One region of the Pseudomonas sp. TE6288 genome, then DNA from elsewhere that is predicted to be linked to it. Evidence: riboswitches for the same ligand, from Rfam matches in the RefSeq annotation. Region 1 holds a riboswitch; each other region holds the start of a gene.

Evidence for each region. A riboswitch is a leader RNA that binds a small molecule or an ion and turns the genes downstream of it on or off. The one in region 1 is predicted to bind cobalamin.
Region 2: another riboswitch for cobalamin. It lies ahead of ACVWY1_RS03980 (TonB-dependent receptor); the one in region 1 lies ahead of ACVWY1_RS01670 (TonB-dependent receptor plug domain-containing protein).
Region 3: another riboswitch for cobalamin. It lies ahead of cobO (cob(I)yrinic acid a,c-diamide adenosyltransferase); the one in region 1 lies ahead of ACVWY1_RS01670 (TonB-dependent receptor plug domain-containing protein).

What each region holds. Positions count from the first base shown of each region.
Region 1 covers NZ_JBSSEW010000001.1:372,670-379,055, forward strand. The annotation lists gene ACVWY1_RS01655 (8-oxoguanine deaminase) at 1-812, shown strand, start outside; gene ACVWY1_RS01660 (ABC transporter substrate-binding protein) at 895-1,818, opposite strand; gene ACVWY1_RS01665 ((2Fe-2S) ferredoxin domain-containing protein) at 1,811-2,539, opposite strand; gene ACVWY1_RS01670 (TonB-dependent receptor plug domain-containing protein) at 2,551-4,506, opposite strand; cobalamin riboswitch at 4,597-4,974, opposite strand; gene ACVWY1_RS01675 (DUF2946 family protein) at 5,117-5,506, shown strand; gene ACVWY1_RS01680 (TonB-dependent receptor) at 5,578-6,386, shown strand, end outside.
Region 2 covers NZ_JBSSEW010000003.1:122,344-128,729, reverse strand. The annotation lists gene ACVWY1_RS03995 (AAA family ATPase) at 1-892, shown strand, start outside; gene ACVWY1_RS03990 (N-acetyltransferase family protein) at 1,151-1,678, opposite strand; gene ACVWY1_RS03985 (PaaI family thioesterase) at 1,744-2,241, opposite strand; cobalamin riboswitch at 2,430-2,634, shown strand; gene ACVWY1_RS03980 (TonB-dependent receptor) at 2,742-4,859, shown strand; gene ACVWY1_RS03975 (GlxA family transcriptional regulator) at 4,998-6,053, shown strand; gene ACVWY1_RS03970 (NAD(P)/FAD-dependent oxidoreductase) at 6,185-6,386, shown strand, end outside.
Region 3 covers NZ_JBSSEW010000019.1:100,242-106,627, forward strand. The annotation lists gene ACVWY1_RS20365 (cobyric acid synthase) at 1-911, opposite strand, end outside; gene cobD (threonine-phosphate decarboxylase CobD) at 908-1,900, opposite strand; gene cbiB (adenosylcobinamide-phosphate synthase CbiB) at 1,893-2,801, opposite strand; gene bluB (5,6-dimethylbenzimidazole synthase) at 2,798-3,448, opposite strand; gene ACVWY1_RS20385 (cobyrinate a,c-diamide synthase) at 3,445-4,740, opposite strand; gene cobO (cob(I)yrinic acid a,c-diamide adenosyltransferase) at 4,737-5,348, opposite strand; cobalamin riboswitch at 5,461-5,678, opposite strand; gene ACVWY1_RS20395 (hypothetical protein) at 5,828-6,386, shown strand, end outside.

The sequences.
Region 1 (6,386 bases):
CCCAGCGTCTGATCGAGGATTACCACGACGCCAGCCATGGCTCGATGCGGCGCGTGGTGGTGGCGCCCTGCTCGCCGTTCTCTGTCAGCCGCGACCTGATGCGCGAAGCAGCGGTCCTGGCCCGGGAGTACGGCGTGTCGCTGCATACCCACCTGGCCGAGAACGTCAACGACATCGCCTACAGCCGCGAGAAGTTCGGCATGACCCCGGCCGAGTACGCCGAGGACCTGGGTTGGGTCGGCCACGATGTCTGGCACGCCCACTGCGTGCAGCTCGACCAGCACGGCATCGAGCTGTTCGCCCGCACCGGCACCGGGGTCGCCCACTGCCCGTGCTCGAACATGCGCCTGGCCTCAGGGATAGCGCCGATCCGCAAGATGCGCGACCACGGCGTGCCGGTGGGGCTGGGGGTCGATGGTTCGGCATCCAACGACGGCGCCAGCATGATCGGCGAGGTACGCCAGGCCTTGCTGCTGCAACGGGTCGGCTTTGGCCCGGATGCGATGACCGCCCGCGAAGCGCTGGAAATTGCCACCCTGGGCGGCGCCAAGGTACTCAACCGTGACGATATCGGTGCCCTGGCACCGGGCATGGTCGCCGACTTCGTCGCCTTCGACCTTGGCCATGTGGCCTATGCCGGCGCCCTCCACGACCCGCTGGCGGCGCTGGTGTTCTGCACCCCGACCCATGTTGACACCAGCGTGATCAACGGGCGCGTGGTGGTTCAGGACGGGCGCATCGCCACCGTTGACTTGCCGCGGGTACTGGAGCGTCACAACCAGCTGGCGCGGCAGTTGGTCCTCGGCGAGTAGCACAGCCCTTTCCAATCACACCGTTTGGCGTGGGAGCGGCGGTGCGCCGATGCGACTTGCCCCCGTGATCAGGGCTGACCTGCTATGGAACAGCCATTTCCTTGAGCCGCCGTGCCAGTTCCAGGGCCACCCGCCCGCTAGCCGGCGTAGGCATCAGCTGGGTGAACGGGATATCGATCATGCGGTTCTCGCGCACCGCCCGCAGGCTCGAAAGCACCGGGTCGCGGGTCAGCAACTGACGCTTGCGGCTGGCCGGCGACCACAGGGCGTCGGCCAGCAGGATCACGTCGGGGTCGCTGCTCAGCAATGCCTCACGGTTGATCGTCACGCGGTACTGGTCGATCCCGGCAAGCACATTGCGCGCCCCGGCGGCGGCCAGCAACGGCGTGACGAGCCCGCGTCCGCCCTCGCTGTCCAGCCCCCGCACCTCGCTGTCGAAGTAGAACACTGACAGCTGCTTGCCGGTCGGTGCGATCGACCTGGCCAGCGCCAAATCCGCCTCCATCGCCTCGATCAATGCCTGGGCCCTCGCCTGTCTGCCCAACAGCTCGCCGAACACAGTCAGGTCACGCCGGACATGGCCGTAGTAGTCCAGCGAGTGGCCGTTACAGGCCGACTCGAGCAGGTAGGTGGCAATCCCGTTGCCGGCCAATCTGCTGCGCGAGGTGATCCCATCGCCAAATGCCGTGGCGAATCCGCCGACCACCAGATCCGGCCTTTGCGCGTACAACACTTCGCTGGCCGGATACTCCCGGGCAATCACTGGCACACCCTGGTAGCGGCCCTGCTTGTAGGCGGCGCCGTTGTCGTCCAGGTAGGCCACCCCGACCATCGACGGACCCGCGCCGAGGGCGAGCAGCACGTCGGCCGCGTGCTGGTTGAGGGCGACGATACGCGCAGGCGCCGCAGCGGGCCGTTGCCAGTCCTGCCCGCAGTTGCGATAGCTGCCGGCCAGGGCAGGTGTGCCACAGCACAAGGCCAGCGACAGCAGCCAGGCTTTACGCATCGCACGCCCCTCCCTTGATCAACAGTCCTTCGGCGATCCTTGCGCCCTGCAGATGCGTTTCCACCAATTCCTCCACCTCCCGATCATCACGTACCCGATACCAGCAGCCGTCCGGGTGCACCGTCAACACGGGCCCCAGGTTGCAGGGAAACTGGCAACCGGTGCGGGTCAGCAGCACGCCGCCCGGGGTCTCGATCAGGTCACGTTCCAGCAACCGCCGGCGCAGGCGTTTCCACAGCGGCAAGGCGCCGCGCCGTACACAGCGTGGGCCGGTGCAGAGGAACACCTGGCGGGCATGCTCGGGTACCCGCGACCAGTCCGGGTCGCTGGCCACCGCGTTGACCTGGTCGCACGCCAGGTGGCGCACAGGTTCGCCGATGCTGGCACAGGCCACTCGCGCATCCAGGCCGCGCCGCCCCAGGGCCTGGGCCGTGACCCAGACGCCGGCCCGACCTTGCGCCAGGCGCCCCAGCTCATCGCGCAGCCAGTCAAGGTAGGCGCTGTCCGAGGTGGGTTCCAGGTCCACCACCAGCAGGCGTTCCACGCCCTGGTCGAGGGCCTCGCGGACCACCGCCCAGAGCCCGTCGAACCCCTCCAGGGTGTCGACGATATCCCGGCCCGCCTCGTGGCCACGCAGGTCACGAATCTCGGCGCCAAAAGCTTCCGCCGCCGAGCCGCCACCCAGGCCGGGGCCGACGAACAACACGCGCTGGTAGTCCATGCTCACGCCCCTCAGAAGGTGTAGGTGTAGCGCAGTTCGCTGGTGAACGGCCGCCCGAGATTGTCAACGTTACTCGCCCGACTGGTGACATAGTCGCGGTCGAACAGGTTCTCCACCAGCAGGCTCAGCCGGTGCTGGCGGGCGCCGTCCAGGTAGCGATAAGCATCGGCGTCGACCACCGAGTAATGGCCGTAGTCGACGCCTTTGGAGCTGACCACGTCGCGGATATAGCGAATGGCGCCCCCGGCCCCCCACCTGCGGTCCGCCGATTCGTAACCGAGCCGCGAACGGGCGAAGAAACTCGGCACGTCGTTGATCGTTGCCCCGGTGCGCGTCTCGGTGAAGTTGCGGGTCATGTCGGCCTGCAGGCTCCATTGGTCGTCGAGCTGGATACGCGCATCGGCCTCGAAGCCACGCATCTGTACCTGCCCCTGGCCGTTGACCCACTGGCTGCCGTCCAGGGTGATCAAGTCGGTGATCTTGCGGCGGAACACGGTGACGCTGGCGCTGAATTCACGCTCCAGCAGCAGGCCGTGGTAGTCCAGGCCAAGCTCGGCATTGCGGCTCTTCTCGGGCTTGAGGTCGCGGTTGCCGATCTCGTCGCCTGGCTCGTTGACGAACAGCTGCTCGGCGTTCGGCAACTTGTAGGCGCTGCCATACTGGCCGCGCAGTTGCCAGTTGTCGTTCAGGTCGTACAGCGAGGTGAGCATGCCGACGGTGGCGCTGTCGCCGCCGCTCATGGCCTCGTGGCGCAGGCCGAGGCTCGGGTGCCAGTTGGGCAAGGCCTCGATCCTGGGCCGCAGTTGGGCGTACAACGCATTGGCCTGGGCCTCGTTGTCGTCGATCACCAGCACGTCGTCCTGGCCCTTGAACCACTGGTTGTCGGAACCGAACACCAGCACGTGGCCGCCGTCGAGCTCGGCCTTGCCCTCGGCCTGCACGCCCCAATCGGTGAAGCCCCAGTAGTCGTTGTGGTTGACCACGTCGCGGGAGCCGTCGGCGCGGTTGTTGATGCGCGTGTAGCGAGTGTCCCAGTCGTTGACGTGGCCCTTGACGAAGTAGCTCAGGCGTTCGCTGATGCGCTGTTCGAAGGTGGCCGTGGCGATCTGCTGCACGCGGTCATTGGTGGTCTTGTAATTGTTCACCGGTCGGGCGAAATCGAGGTTGGCGTCGGTGTACTGGTAGAACAGCTCCAGCCGCGCATCGTCGCCGAAGGCCTGGATCGCCTTGCCGCCGAAGGTGGTCACCTCGTAGCCGCGCTTCTTGTCGCTGACGTTGCCGCTGTAGTCGCGGTTGCGAAACGGCTGGTAACCGTCGGAGACGTTGTGACTGACATAGGCCAGCAGGCCCAGGTCGCCGAAGCCATTGCTGAAGATCCGCTCGACGCGGGCGTCCTTGCTGCTGCCGGCGAAGCTGTCCAGGCCCAGGTTGACCTCACCTGAAGCCTGACGGCGTTGCGGGCTGCGGGTGACGATATTGATCACCCCCGCCACGGCCTGGGTGCCGAACAACAGGCTCTGGCCGCCCTTGAGCACCTCGATGCGCTCCACCGCGTTGGCCGGCAGGGTGTCCAGGTACAGGCCGCCGTACAGGCGGTTGTTCAGGCGTACACCGTCGAGCAGGATCAGGGTGTCGTCGTTGCGCCCGCCGAGCAGCGAGTAGGTGCCGTAGTCGAACGGGCCGTTCTTCGGCGCGACGTAGAAGCCGGGGATGAACATCTGCATCACCCGGGTGATGTCGGCGCCGGGGCCGGCGCGCTCGATCTGCTCGCGGCTGACGATCTCAACCTTGCTGCCGTACTGGGCCATGGCGGCGACCGTGGTCGACTCCACCGACGGCGCGGCGACGATCTGCTGGTCGAGGATCAGGGGGGTGTTTTCGGCCAGTGCCAGGGGGCTGGCCAGGCAGCCCAGGAACAAGGTCCGGGCCTTGGGGAAACGACGTCGGGAGTGAATCACAGCAATCATGCTCTTCTCGAAAGTGACTTTCGCAGAAGCACGCAGGAGCACGGATCGCGCACACGCCAATACCGGCCCATGCCCGCCCACCGCAGGAGTTTGCCTACAACATTCCAGGCCGGTCTCCGGGCTCGCAAGACAAGGGTTCGTACGGAAAGTCGCCGAGCGGCGATCAGGCAAGGCGAAAACAGGCGAGGAACGGCCGGGGTCGCGCCCGACTTGACTGGTTGTCAATGAGCATTCCGACCGGGCTGGCGCACCAGCCTGTTTTCAACGCAGCATGATCGTCGCGCAGGCACTTTCCGTGCAAAGCCTAGATGTCTTCACCTTCCCATGACGCGCGGGCCACAGTGGTCTGTCGAAGGCATCACTTGCATACCGTTGCGGGGGCAGCACCGGACTGGCGCGAAGCGCGTACCGGTTTCCCGTTTCACCCCGTGCGCGACGGCATGGGGCACCTGAAATCGGTCGGCATCTGAACACCTGGGGCCAATGGGCGTCAAGCGAGGCGAGCGAATCGTTTCGAATGTTTTTTATCGCCGGAACACTCTAGTCAGATGTGTCAAAAGTTGTAGAATCCGCACGCCTAACCCATTCCCATTCCCTTCGAGCTTTGCCGATGAAGCTGGCCCGCCACACACGATCGCAAGTCGCCTGGGTGCTGTATTTCAGCATCCTGTTCGGCTCGTTGCTGTGCGCCATGGGCCATGGACAGATGGCAGGCTTTCGCCTGGCCGGCCTGGATGACGCCGCCTGGTGCGCGGCCGACAGCAGCGGCGTGTTCAAGGGCGACCAGGACATCACCGACCCGGTGCTGCCCGCCGGCGGCGACTGCGTGATCGCCAGCCTGTTCAGCGCCACCCTGCTGGCGGTGTTCTTCGGCCTGCTGGCCCTGCTCGCCGGGGAGTCGAGCAAACCCTTACCCAGACAACCCGCGCCGACCCTGCCCAAGCAGCGCTGGCCCCTGGTCAATCCCCGCGCCTCCCCCGCTTCGCTTCTCGCGTTCTGACATCGCCACGCCCGAGTGCCGCCTGATCGGCAGCGGGCGTGCGCCCACCGATTTCAGCCAGGAAGCCTTGCATGTTCCGCATGACCACTTTGGCGCTGCTCGTTGGCAGCGCAACCTGCGCCTGGGCGCAGGATGACACCCTGACCCTGCCCGCCAGCAACGTCACGGCCACCGCCGCCACCAAAGAAGCCACCACCCTGGACCTCGACCGGCCTATCGAAAGCGGCTCGCGGCTCAACCTCAGCGCCCGCGAAAACCCGGCCTCGGTCAGCGTCGCCGACCGCAAGACCATGGAACGCATCGGCGCGCGCAACTTCCAGGACGCCGCCAACGCCCTGCCCGGGGTCAACGCCTCGGCACCGCCCGGCTGGGGCGGCTACGTGTCGTACCGTGGTTTCAACGGTGCCCAGGTCAGCCAGTTGTTCAACGGCATCAACCTGCAGTACGGCGCCGCCGGGCGCCCGGTCGGGGCATGGATCTACGACCGTGTCGAACTGCTCGGCGGGCCGTCGTCGTTCCTCAACGGCAGCGGCGCCGTGGGCGGCAGCCTGAACATGATCACCAAGCTGGCCAACCGCGACGAGGACACCTTCGAAGGCCGCGTCAGCTACGGCCGCTACGACACCATGGAAACCTCGGTCGGCTTCAACAAGGCGCTCAACAGCGGCGACGGCCCGCGCCACTACGCGCGGCTCGACTACAGCCGCACCAGTACCAATGGCTACATCGACCGCCAGGAGAACGGTGCCGGCAACCTGGCCTTCTCGCTGCTCAGCGACATCAACGACCAGCTGTCGCACACCCTGGCCATCGAGTACCTCGAAGAGAAGGAAGACAGCCCCTACTGGGGCGCGCCGGTGCTGCAACCGGCCAGCGGCAC
Region 2 (6,386 bases), on a different contig from region 1:
AAGCTGCCTTACGGGCCTTTCGGAGTCAGCCAAGGACCAGTGCCACCTGTGCAAGACCGAGCTGGATAACAACTCCAGAGAGGCATCCTACCTCGCCGCACTGAATGAGCTGGCGTTCCAGAAGAAAGAAAGCACTAAGGTGCTCGTGGAGCTGCGCACCAAGCTGAGCGAGCATGCTCACTACCTCAGTTCAAAGCAGCGCGATCTTCAGACCGTAAAGTCCAATCATGTCGCCGCTCTTCGCATGAGTTCCGACCGAGTGCTCAAGCTCAACGAGCTTTCAACAAAGATCGGTACGGTCGAAGAACGGATCAAAAACTACGACGCGAAAGCCAAGCTAGTGACGGCCGTCGAAGGGCTGATTCAGAAAAAGCAGACACTTAACGCGACCATGCTGGAGCTCGGTGAGCAAATCACGGTAAGCAAAGCGCAAACCAGCTCACGCCAGGAAACCATTGAAGGGAATCTATCTGACAAAACGATTGAGCTTCTCAAAAAGGATGGCGGATTCGAACCCGCCTTCAACGAAGCGCGAACCGTCATGTTCGATTTCGGCAAGGATTTCATGCTCGTCGATGGCCGTTCAAAATTCTCTGCGAGCTCCGAAACCATTCTGAAAAACAGTTTCCACCTAGCAATTCTGCTCGAGTCGCTGGAGGACGACAGTATGCGCTACCCAAGGCTGTTCCTGCTCGACAACACCGAAGATAAGGGAATGGGCCCAGATCGTAGCCAGAATTTCCAAAGAGTGCTGGTGGAAGCACTCGCCGAGTACGGTGAGAAGCCTCACCAGGTCATCATGACAACCTCTATGGTTGATCCCGAGCTCGACAAATCAGACCTCTGCGTCGGGCCGCACTATGAGAAGGGCATGCATACGCTGAGGCTGTAACATCTGTTTCGTAATCGTACCTGGAGCCAGCTTGCTGCGCTCCAGACGAAGCATTAGCCGCCAGACTGACCTCGCTCAATCGGCCTCGGACAGACCGTCTTGATTTCCTGCTGTATTTTTCCACTGCATATGCCGAATTCCAGGTGCACTTCGACGACCGCTGTCAGGTTTTTCCGCTCTCGCTCGCATATCTAGAGGGTTTGATTTGGGGGTACTTTTGGGGGTATTTATCTATACATTACGGCAGAAAATACCATCCTAGAGCCCTGTCAAAATGTTTTTGGCCATCCTGGCCATCACCCAGTCGCGGTGCCGCTCGTCGCCACAAGGGAAGATCGCCTCGCCCACCTTGCGAAAGCCGTTGCGCTGATAGAAACCGATCGCCCGAGCGTTCAGCTCATTGACTGTCAGACGCGCCTGGCCATCGACCTGGGCCAGGGTGGTGGCGAGCAACAATTGCGCGGCGCCGGTGCCATGGGCGCAGGGTAGTACATAGCAACGGGAGATTTCCGCCAGTTGATCGGCCTCGGCAATACCCAGCTTGCCGGGCGCCAGGTCGAGCATGCTGTAGCCCAGCACCTGGCCATCCCGTTCGACCACCAGCAACCGCTTGTGCGGGTGCTCCAGGTGCGCCTGGAAATGTTCGGGCTGGAGATGGTGGGCGATGTAGTGTTGCTGGGCGCTGACCGCGCTATCGGGCGGGCTGGCCAGGGCGAAGGTCGCCTGGCCGACAAGGCTCAGGGCCACGCAGTCTTCGTCACGGGCCGGGCGAATCTGGTAGGGCATGGCAACATCCTGTCGGGCAGCCGGGTCACGTTCGACAATGCCAGCCCCACCCCATCGGTGCAAGTTCAGGCGTCGCCATGGGCCTGGCGCTTGAGCTTCTCGGTGTCGACCCGCACAAATACCGAATCGGCGGTGACAGTCAGTACATCCCCGGCCCAGACCTCGCAGATCACCCGGGTCTTGCGCCCCAGCTCACCCTCGACCCGGGCCTTGAGCAGCAGTTCGACGCCCATGGGCGTGGGCTTGAGGTAGGTCAGGCCAAGCTGGCCGGTGACGCAGTCGATACGTGGCAAGGTGCCAGGTTCGCGGCCTTCGGCACGGTAGTGACAGGCCATGGCGGTCCAGTTGGAGTGGCAGTCGACCAGCATGGCCAGCAGGCCACCGTAGACCAGGCCGGGCCAGCCGGTGAAAGTCGGGTCGGGGGTATGCCGGCACGACAGGTGGATGCCGTCGGCGTCCCAGTGGCTCTGCACATGCAGGCCGCTGGGGTGGGAACAGCCGCAGCCGTAGCAGATGCCTTCGGGGGCGGCGAGTTGTTGCAGGGACAGGGCGTGCTCGGTCATACGCGTCCTTGGCTTGTTGGTGTTGGATAAGGAGGCTGGCTGCCGATGGTAGCGCCCTGCGCGGCCTGCGCCAATGCACGAGGCCTGGCCGCAGACAATACCTGCCTGACGGCAACCGCTCTGAACCGCGATTCAGCAAGATTCAGCCCACCCATCCAGACGATTGACTCCCTGCCCGTTCGGTGGTCAGATGCGCGCCAGTTTCAGGTGCCCTGCGCCGCCGCGCGCAAGGTGAAACGGGAAGCCGGTGAGTCGATACCACGACAAGTCCGGCGCTGCCCCCGCAACGGTAAGCGAGCGAACCCTTCGACAGACCACTGTGCACACGCATGGGAAGGTGAAGGCTTCACGACCCTCGCAAGCCCGGAGACCGGCCTGAGGCTTCACTTGGCAACCCGCGGTGGGCGGGCGCAGGCCGGTATTCGCGTGCGCGCCTGCGCGCGCTTCGCCGTTGCGTGTTTTCCACCGGGATCCATTCTTTCCTGCAGCAGTGGAACGACATGTCCCGTATCAACAAGCTTCACACCCTGGCGGCCTGCCTGGCCGTGTCCCTGCCGGCGCTGGCCGACGAGCAGCCCAGCCCTGCGCTCACCCTGCCCTCCACGGCGATCACCGACAGCCGCGACCCGCAGACCGTCGACCTGACCACCCCCACCCAGGCCGGTTCACGCCTGAACCTCAGTGCCCTGGAAACCCCGGCGAGCACCAGCAGCATCACCGCCGCGCAGATTCAGCAGCGCAACAACACCACGGTGCAGGATGCCGTGACCCGCTCGCCGGGCATCACCTTCATCGGTACCCCTGGCGATGGCGGCACCGGCTTGTCGGCGCGCGGTTTCACGGGCCAGAGTTCGGTGATGACCCTGTTCGACGGGTCGCGCCTGTACGCCGGCGCCGGCACCCTCACCTACCCGGTCGATCCCTGGATGGTCGAGCGTATCGATGTGATCCGTGGGCCTGCCTCGGTGCTGTATGGCGAAGGCGCCACCGGGGCAACGGTCAACGTGATCCCGAAAAAGCCCTTCAGCGGTGATATCCGCAACCACCTGCGCCTGGGCTACGGCTCCTGGGACCGTCAGCAACTGGGGCTGGACAGCGGCGGCAGCCTGAGCGAGCGCCTGAGCTATCGCGCCACCCTGAACCAGCAGGCGGGCAACGGCTGGGTCGACCGCACCGATTCGCGCAGCCTGGCGTTTTCCGGCGCGCTGCGCTTCGATGCCAGTGACGACCTGAGCTTCACCCTGTCCCACGAACGCGGCGACGCGCAACCTGCCAACTACTACGGCACGCCGCTGATCGACGGCCATCTGCGCAGCAGCGTGCGCAACAAGAACTACAACGTCAGCAATGACGAGCAGCGCTACCATGATGAATGGACGCGACTGACCAGCGACTGGAACATCAGCGACAGCATCAGCGCCAGCAACCAGCTGTACTACATCAAGAGCCGTCGCCACTGGCGCAATGCCGAGGAGTACGCCTGGGATGCCGGCGTGATCCGGCGCGGCAGTTTCCTGGAGATCAAGCACAACCAGGATCAGATCGGCGACCGCCAGAGCTTCACCTTCGATCACTCGCTGTTCGGCCTGGCCAGCAAGACCGTGGTGGGCGCCGAGTACAACAAGATCCGCTTCAACATTGACAGCAACTCGCCCTACGAAGATGGCTACACCGACTCGCTCGACCCTTGGCGGCCGGCACCCGGCGGGTTCCACAGTGCCGATCCGACGCGCCCGCAGACGCTGTCGAAAACCAGCACCTTCTCGCTGTTCGCCGAAAACCGCACGCAACTGACCGAGCGCCTGTCGCTGGTCACCGGCATACGCCGCGACCAGAACCACATCGACCGCAACGACCTGGTGAAGGACACTCGCGAAGACCAGAGCCTGCGTGGCGGCAACTGGCGCGCCGGCCTGGTGTACGCGCTGACTGACGATCTGTCGGTGTACGGCCAGTACTCCACCAGCGAGGATGGTGTCGGTGACCTGCTGACCCTGCGCCCGGAGCAACGCCTTGAACTGACCGAAGCCAAGCAGACCGAATTCGGCCTCAAGCAACGGTTCTGGGACGGACGCGGCGAATGGACGTTGGCGGCCTACCACATCGTCAAGAAGAAGCTGCCGGTGTACGACGTGGTCTCCAAGCGCAGCCAGCAGGCAGGCCAACAGACCTCCGATGGCCTGGAGGCAAGCCTGGAGCTGGCTCTGGGCAATCAATGGCAACTGTCGGGCAACGCAGCCTTGGTGCGCGCCAAGTACGATGATTTCACTCAACTCAGCCGAGGCGTTTCCTACGACCGGTCTGGCAACCACCCGCAGGACGTCCCACGTCGAACCGCCAACCTGTGGCTGAGCAAAGGCTTCGGGCAAAGCGTCGACACCGGTATTGGCCTGCGCTACGTAGACGCCCGCTATACCAGCGCCGCCAATGACCAACGCGTGCCGGGCTACACCGTGGTCGATGCCAACATCGGCTGGCAGGTGCTGCCCGACGTGCGCCTGGGCCTGCAGGTGAACAACCTGTTCGATCGCGAGTACGCCCAGTCGAGCTACAGCGGCGAACAGTGGCTGCTGGGCGCGCCGCGCTCGTATTTCGCCACGGTGGACTACAGCTTCTAGATCGGCCAGGTAACAGCGTGAGAGCGGGCTTGCCCCGCTCCCACAAGAGCCCAGGTCTGACGGCCATCGCGTCGTGCTTGAACATCATCGCGCCAACTGCTCGACTAGGGCCTACGCCCCGTCCACAAGCAGCGCGCCATGACCGACATCCCGCAGATTCCCGCAGCGCCCGTGCACGCGCTTGACCAGCCGCGCACCTTGCTGTTCCTCGCCTACCCGCAGATGGGCCTGCTCGACCTCAGCGGCGCGCAGACGGTGTTCTGGGCCGCGACCAAGGCCCGTGCTGCGCGCGGCCTACCCGGCTACCGGGTGGTCACCGCCAGCCTCGAAGGGGGCCTGGTCCCCACTGCCGAAGGCCTGGCCGTCGCCACCGAGCCACTGGCGCCCTGGCTGCACGAGCCCTTCGACACGCTGGTCGTGCCCGGCGCCCCGGAGATCGTCCGCACCCTCCCTGATCACGCCGAACTGGTCGCCTGGCTGGCCAAGGCCGCCCAACGCGCCCGACGTACCGCTTCGGTATGCAGCGGCACCTTCCTGCTGGCCGCCGCCGGCCTGCTCGATGGCCGCCGGGCCGCCACCCACTGGGCGATGTGCGATGCCCTGCACCGACGCTTCCCGGCCATCGAGGTGGATGCCGAATCGATCTTCGTGCAGCAGGATCAGGTGTGGACTTCGGCTGGCGTCAGCGCCGGCATCGACCTGGCGCTGGCCCTGGTCGAGGCCGACTGCGGCCGCGAGGTGGCCATGCAGGTGGCCCGCGAATTGGTGGTATTCCTCAAGCGCCCCGGCGGCCAGGCGCAGTTCAGTGAGCTGCTCAAGGCCCAGGGCGAGGACAGCGACGCCTTCGAGACCCTGCACCTATGGCTCAGCGAGCACCTGGGCGACCCGCGGCTGACGGTCGAGCGGCTGGCCGAACAGGCACGCATGAGCCTGCGCAACTTCACTCGGGTGTACAAGCACAAGACCGGCCGCACCCCCGCCAAGGCCATCGAGGTGTTCCGCCTGGAGGCGGCGCGCCGCTTGCTGGAGAACTCCGACCAGCATATCGAGCAGGTCGCCCGCCAGTGCGGGTTCGGCAGCGAGGAGCGCATGCGCCTGGCGTTCCAGCGCCACCTGGCGGTGACCCCGCGAGACTATAGGGCCCGCTTCGCCCGCAGCGTGCCGCTGGCCGAAATTCAGGGTTCTTTGGCCTAGGGGCAAACCCGGGGCACGCTTAGCATCTGCACCACGCCTGTCGGGCCGCAATCCAGGCTCACCCCCAAGGCGTACCCTTTTTCCACTGCCGCAGCGACAACATCCATAATCGCGGCATCCAGGAGCCCCTCATGAAACAGATCCTGATCATTGGCGCAGGCTTCGCCGGGCTGTGGAGCGCCCTCGGCGCCGCCCGCCTGCTCGACCTGCACAAACGCGACGACGTGCTGATCACCGTGCTCGCCCCCCAGGCTGAACTACACATCCGCCCGCGCTTCTACGAGCCGGACGTGCACACCATGGCCGCCCCCTTGCAGGCGGTGTTCGACGCGG
Region 3 (6,386 bases), on a different contig from region 1:
GCCAGGTCGCCGCGCACGCTCTTGGAGCCGGGCAGGATGATCAGGTCGGCAGGCGGAATCGGCTGGCCCGGGCCGATGAACTGCAGGTCCACCTGCGGATGCAGGCGCAGCGGGTCGAAGTCGGTGTGGTTGCTGATGCGCGGCAACACCGGGACGATCACCTTCAGCAGGCGCTCACTTTTTTCGCCCTGGCGCGTATCGATACCATCCTCGGCCTCCAGGTGCAGGTCGGTGACGTAGGGCAGCACACCCAACACCGGCTTGCCGGTGCGCTGCTCCAGCCAGTCCAGGCCAGGTTGCAACAAGGCGATGTCACCACGGAAACGGTTGATGACGAAGCCCTTGACCCGCGCCTGCTCGCTCGCCGACAGCAACTCCAGGGTGCCGACCAGATGGGCGAACACGCCGCCCCGGTTGATATCGGCCACCAGGACCACCGGGCAGTCGACCGCCTCGGCGAAGCCCATGTTGGCGATATCGCCGGCCCGCAGGTTGATCTCCGCCGGGGAACCAGCACCTTCGACCATCACCACCGGATAGGCTTCGCTCAGGCGCTCGTGGGAGGCCAACACCGCCTGCATGGCGATGGTCTTGTAGTCGTGATAGGCCACGGCGTTCATGCTGGTCACCGCCCGGCCATGGACGATCACCTGGGCGCCAGTGTCGCTGTTGGGCTTGAGCAGCACCGGGTTCATGTCGGTGTGCGGCGCCAGCCGGCAGGCCTGGGCCTGCACCGCCTGGGCGCGACCGATCTCGCCGCCGTCGGCGGTCACGGCGCTGTTGAGCGCCATGTTCTGTGGCTTGAACGGCACCACGGCGACGCCCTGGCGCAGCAGCCAGCGGCACAGGGCGGTGACCAGCGTGCTCTTGCCGGCATCGGAGGTGGTGCCTTGCACCATGAGGGTGGTCATGCCGATTCCTTGTGGTAGTCCGCCAGGGCCTGGGCCAGGCGTTGTTCGTCAGCCGCCGTGGCGGGCAGGCCGAAGCGCAGCGCGCACGGTCGCTCGAACAGCCGCACCAGGATGCCCCGGCGGGCAAGGTAGTCGTGCAGGTGCGTGGCGCGTTCGTCACGCACGTACTGGAACAGGTCGCAACCGCCGCTGGGTGGCAAGCCTGCGCCTTCGAGCAACCTGGCCAGGCGCTGGCTGGCCAGGGCGCACCGGGCAATCTGCGCCAGGTGCGTCGCCTCGTCGGCGAAGCACGCCTGCCCCAGTACGCGGGTCGGGCCACTGACGGTCCAGGGCCCGAGCGCCTCGGCCAGTTGCCGCAACACATCCGCCTCGGCGACGACGAAGCCCAGCCGCACGCCGGCCAAGCCGAAGAACTTGCCGAACGAGCGCAGCACGATCAGCCCGGGTTGTCCGGCCTGATCGACCACGCTGTGTGCGGGCGTGTTGTCCATGAAGGCTTCGTCCACCAACAACCAGCCACCCCGCGCAGCCAGACGCGCATGCCAGGCCAGCAGGCGTTCGCGGGGCACACGGCGACCGGTGGGGTTGTTGGGATTGACCAGCACCAGGACATCCAGGCTGTCGAGTACGTCCTCGACCTGGACCTCATCCAGCTCGACCAGCGCATGCCCCGCCCGCTCCCAGGCATGCGGATGTTCGGCATAGCATGGCGTCAGCACCCCGACCCGACCGGTCGGGCGCAGGTACGGCAAGGCCTGGATCGCCGCCTGGGAGCCAGCTACCGCCAGCAGCGGTTGCGCGCCATAGTAGCGCCGTGCAGCCGCCTCCAGGCCGTCCTCGGTCTCGGGCAGTCGAGCCCAGGCGTCCACGGGAATCGGCGGTATCGGGTAGGGCCAGGGTGCGATACCACTGGACAGGTCGAGCCACTGGTGCCGAGGGATCGCGTACTGTTTCACCGCCCGTAGCAGGCGGCCACCGTGCTCAAGCATTCAGGTAGGCTCCCACGCAGATCAATAGCACCCACAGCCACACACCACGCTGCACCAGGCTCCAGCCACGCTCGATGGCATCGGCGTCGGCCATCGGCCCCTCGCCCAGGCGCGGGCGTTCGTGCAGCTCGCCGTGATACACCGCCGGGCCGCCCAGCTCCACCCCCAGGGCTCCGGCCCCCGCCGCCATCACCGGGCCGGCGTTGGGGCTGTCCCACAGCGGCGCCTGCTTGCGCCAGCAGGCCAGGGCCAACCGGGTTTTGCCCAGCAGCGCATAGGTCAGCGCCACCAGCCTGGCGGGAATATAATTCAGCCCATCGTCGATGCGCGCCGCGCACCAGCCGAAGCGCTCGAAACGGTCGTTGCGATAGCCCCACATGGCATCCAGGGTATTGCTCAGGCGATACAGCACCACCCCAGGCGCCCCGGCCACGACGAACCAGAACAGCGCGGCGAATACCGCATCGCTGCCGTTCTCCAGCACCGACTCGGTGGCCGCCCGGGCCACGGCAGGTTCGTCCAGTTCACGGGTCTCGCGGCTGACCAGGTAACCGACGCGCCGCCGCGCCTCCTCCAGGTCGCCCTGGCGCAACGCCTGGGCCACCGGCAGCACATGCTCGCCGAGGCTGCGCAGGCCCAGGGCGCAGTACAGCGCCAGCACGTCCACCAGCCAGCCGATAGCGGGCAGCCAGGAAAGGATCAGCGCCAGCAAGGTCAGCGGCACCACCGCCAGGAACCAGGCCGTGACACCGTGGCTGCGCCAGCCCCGGCCACCGGCGTTGAAGCGCTGCTCCAGGCGCGCGGCAAGGTTGCCGAAGCCCACCAGCGGATGGCGCCGCCGCGGCTCACCCAGCAGTGCATCCAAGGCCACGCCGGCCACGGTCAGCAAGGCCACGCTCATGGGCATTCTCCCCAATGGTTCTCGTACAGCATGTCACTCAACGGCCGTTGCTCGGCCCAGTCTTCGAGCACCAGCATCGGCGCCGGGTAGAATTCGGTCACCGGCCCCAGGCACAGCACCGCCATGGGCTTTGCGCCTGCGGGCATACCGAGCAGCTCGGCCAGGGCCCGGGGTTCGAACAGCGACACCCAGCCCATGCCCAGCCCTTCGGCCCGCGCCGCCAGCCACAGGTTCTGGATGGCGCAGGCCAGCGAAGCCAGGTCCATCTCCGGCAGGGTGCGGCGGCCGAAGACATGCGCCTCGCGCTTGTCCATCAGCGCTGCCACCAGCACCTCGGCGCAGTCGTTGATGCCTTCGACCTTGAGCTTCATGAACTCATCGGAGCGTTCGCCCAGGGCTTCGGCGGTGCGCACCCGCTCCTCCTCCACCAAAGCCTGGATACGTTCGCGCAACTCACGCTGGCTGATACGAATGAAGCGCCAGGGCTGCATCAGGCCCACGCTGGGGGCCTGGTGAGCGGCGGCCAGCAGACGCCCCAGCAACTCGGGCGCCACCTCGCCGCCGGCAAAATGGCGCATGTCGCGGCGCTCGCCGATGGCCCGGTAGATCGCCGCGCGCTCAACGGCGCTGTACGCGTGTTCGCTCATGGTCGCAACAGCGCCGCCGCCGCATCGGGGTTGGACGGAAAATAGAAATGCACGTAGGAAGCGGTCAGCCGCCCCAGGCGGTAGACCGCCTCGTTGCCGCGTCCGCCATTGGGGCTCAGGCCACGGGCAATCGGTTCCAGCTCGGTGCTGGTCAGCGAATGGTGATAGGTGTGGCCGCGCAGGGTGCCTTCGGGCAACTCGACGGCCTGCAGGGCCAGGGCCGCCAGGCGCTTCTGCATGGTTGCCTCGCCCGGCAGCAGGCCTGCCAGCGATGCACGCACACCGGCCACATCGGTCAGTGCGTCGAGCAGGTAGAGCATGCCGCCACATTCGGCCAGCAGCGGCTTGCCCTCGGCGTGATGGCCACGGATCGCCCCCAGCATGGGAGCGTTGGCGGCCAGGGCCTGATGGTGCAACTCCGGGTAGCCGCCTGGCAGGTACAGGCTGTCTACATCAGGCAACTCCCGATCATGCAACGGCGAGAAGAATTCGAGCTGCGCGCCGAGGCTGCGCAGCAGGTCCAGGTTAGCGCCATAGGTGAAGGCGAAGGCTTCGTCGTGGGCCACCCCGATGCGCACCCCGGCAAGCGGCGTGGTTACGCCCAGCGGCTCAGGCCGGGCAAAACCGACCGGTGGCGGCAATGCGGCATCGCAGCTGGCACCGAGCGCTTCGGCGGCGGCATCCAGGCGCGCGTCCAGGTCGTTGAGTTCACTGGCCTGGACCAGGCCCAGGTGGCGGCTGGGCAGCTCGATGCCACGCTCGCGGGACAAGCCGCCGTACCAGCGCAGGCCTTCGGTGAGACTGCCTTCGAGCAACTGCGCATGGCGCAGGCTGCCAACCCGGTTGGCCAGCACTCCGGCGAACGGCAGGTCGGGCTGGTAGCGCGCCAGGCCCAGGGCCAGGGCGCCGAAGGTCTGGGCCATGGCCGTGCCATCGATCACCGCCAGCACCGGCACGCCGAAATGGCGGGCCAGGTCGGCGCTCGACGGCGTGCCGTCGAACAGCCCCATCACGCCTTCGATCAGGATCAGGTCGGCCTCGCCCGCTGCTTCCCACAGCAGGCGACGACTCTCCTCGGCACCGATCATCCACAAGTCCAGCTGGTAGACCGGCGCACCGCTGGCGCGCTCGAGGATCATCGGGTCGAGAAAGTCAGGCCCGCACTTGAACACCCGCACCTTGCGCCCGAGGTTGCGGTGCAGGCGGGCCAGGGCGGCGGTGACCGTGGTCTTGCCCTGGCCCGAGGCCGGGGCAGCGATCAGCACGGCAGGGCATTGGCGCGAGTCACTCACAGCTCGACGCCCTTCTGTGCGCGGATACCGGCCTGGAAGGCGTGCTTGAGCATGCCCATCTCGGTGACGGTGTCGGCCAGTTCGATCATTTCGGGCTTGGCCGCGCGGCCGGTGACGATCACATGCTGCATCGGTGGGCGGGCCTGGATGTCCGATAGCACCTGGTCGAGGTCGAGGTAGCCATGCTTGAGGGCGATGTTCAGCTCATCGAGCACCACGAACTGGATCGACGGATCCTGCAGCAACTGGCGCGATACCGCCCAGGCCGCTTCGGCAGCGGCGATGTCGCGCTGGCGGTCCTGGGTCTCCCAGGTGAAGCCCTCGCCCATCACGTGATAGCGCACCTGCTCGGGGAAGCGGCGGAAGAACAGCTCTTCACCGGTGCTGTTGCGGCCCTTGATGAACTGCACCACGCCGCACTGCATGCCATGGCCCAGGGCCCGGGCGAGCATGCCGAAAGCCGAGCTGCTCTTGCCCTTGCCATTGCCGGTCAGTACCAGCAGCAGGCCGCATTCGTTGGGGGAATTGGCGATGCGCTCGTCGATGATCGCCTTCTTGCGCAGCATGCGCGCCAGGTGACGTTCGTCGCGTTCGGTGGATTCGCTCATCAGGGGTCTCCGCAGGCTGTCGCCGGTTGGCGACAGGGAAAAGGCGGGCAGACGGAGAACGCGCAGGGGCCGTGGCCCCAGGCCACATCGCACCGCACATCACCCTCCGTGATGCCGTTGGCAGTGACAGGCCGGTCTCCGGGCTCGTGAGCGGGCCATGCCCGGACGACGCGCCTTCCCGGATACCTGTACCCAGTGGCCATGCGCCGCCTTCTACTCACCTACCGTTGCGGGGGCAGCGCCGGATTCGCGCCTGCTGGCGCCCACCGGCTTCCCAGTTTCACCCTGCCGAACCTCGGTTCGCCGGGCACCTGAAACACGCCGCGAAGGTTAGAGGGTTGCACCGGGAGCGTCAATCGAACGAGGACCGATCTGGCCTGGATCAATGGCCGATCCGCCAGCTTGTGCCACACTGAAAGCAGTGATATCACATAGCCACCATTTCGGCTGACCTCGATCACAAATACAAGGAGCGCAGCATGCAAGGCCTGATCATCAATAACCCGCGCCTGGAATTCCTACGCTCGGCCCTGGAACGCTGGGTCGACTGCATCGACCGCTTCAACCAGTTCCAGGGCGACAACGAAGCCCCTTACTGGCACGGTGCAGCCGCCAATGCCGGGCTGCTCGCAGCCGCCGCCTGGCAGGCCGAGCTGGTGGCGCTGCAGCAGTACACGAGCAAGAAGCAGCGCGACGAAGGCGAACGCGAAGCCCGTGGCGACCTGGCCATCAGCAGCGCCGAGGAATCGATCCACCTGCACACCAGCCAGCGCTGGCCACGCATTGCCCGTCTCGACCTGGCGTCGGCGCTGCAGGAAAGCGCCATCCAGGCCAAGGCGATCGCCTACGCCAGCCAGCTCAAGGCCGGGGCGTTGTTCGTCACCCCGTGGAAGGCCGGCCAGCACGCCAGCCCCGAGGAGCTGCAGGACCTGGTCGATGACCTGCAGAAGCACACCGCCTGTGCGATCGCCTGGTACTTCCCTTATGCCTATCGCAAGCTGCACAACGAGCTGGGCCAGTACTTCCCGGGGGTGGCCT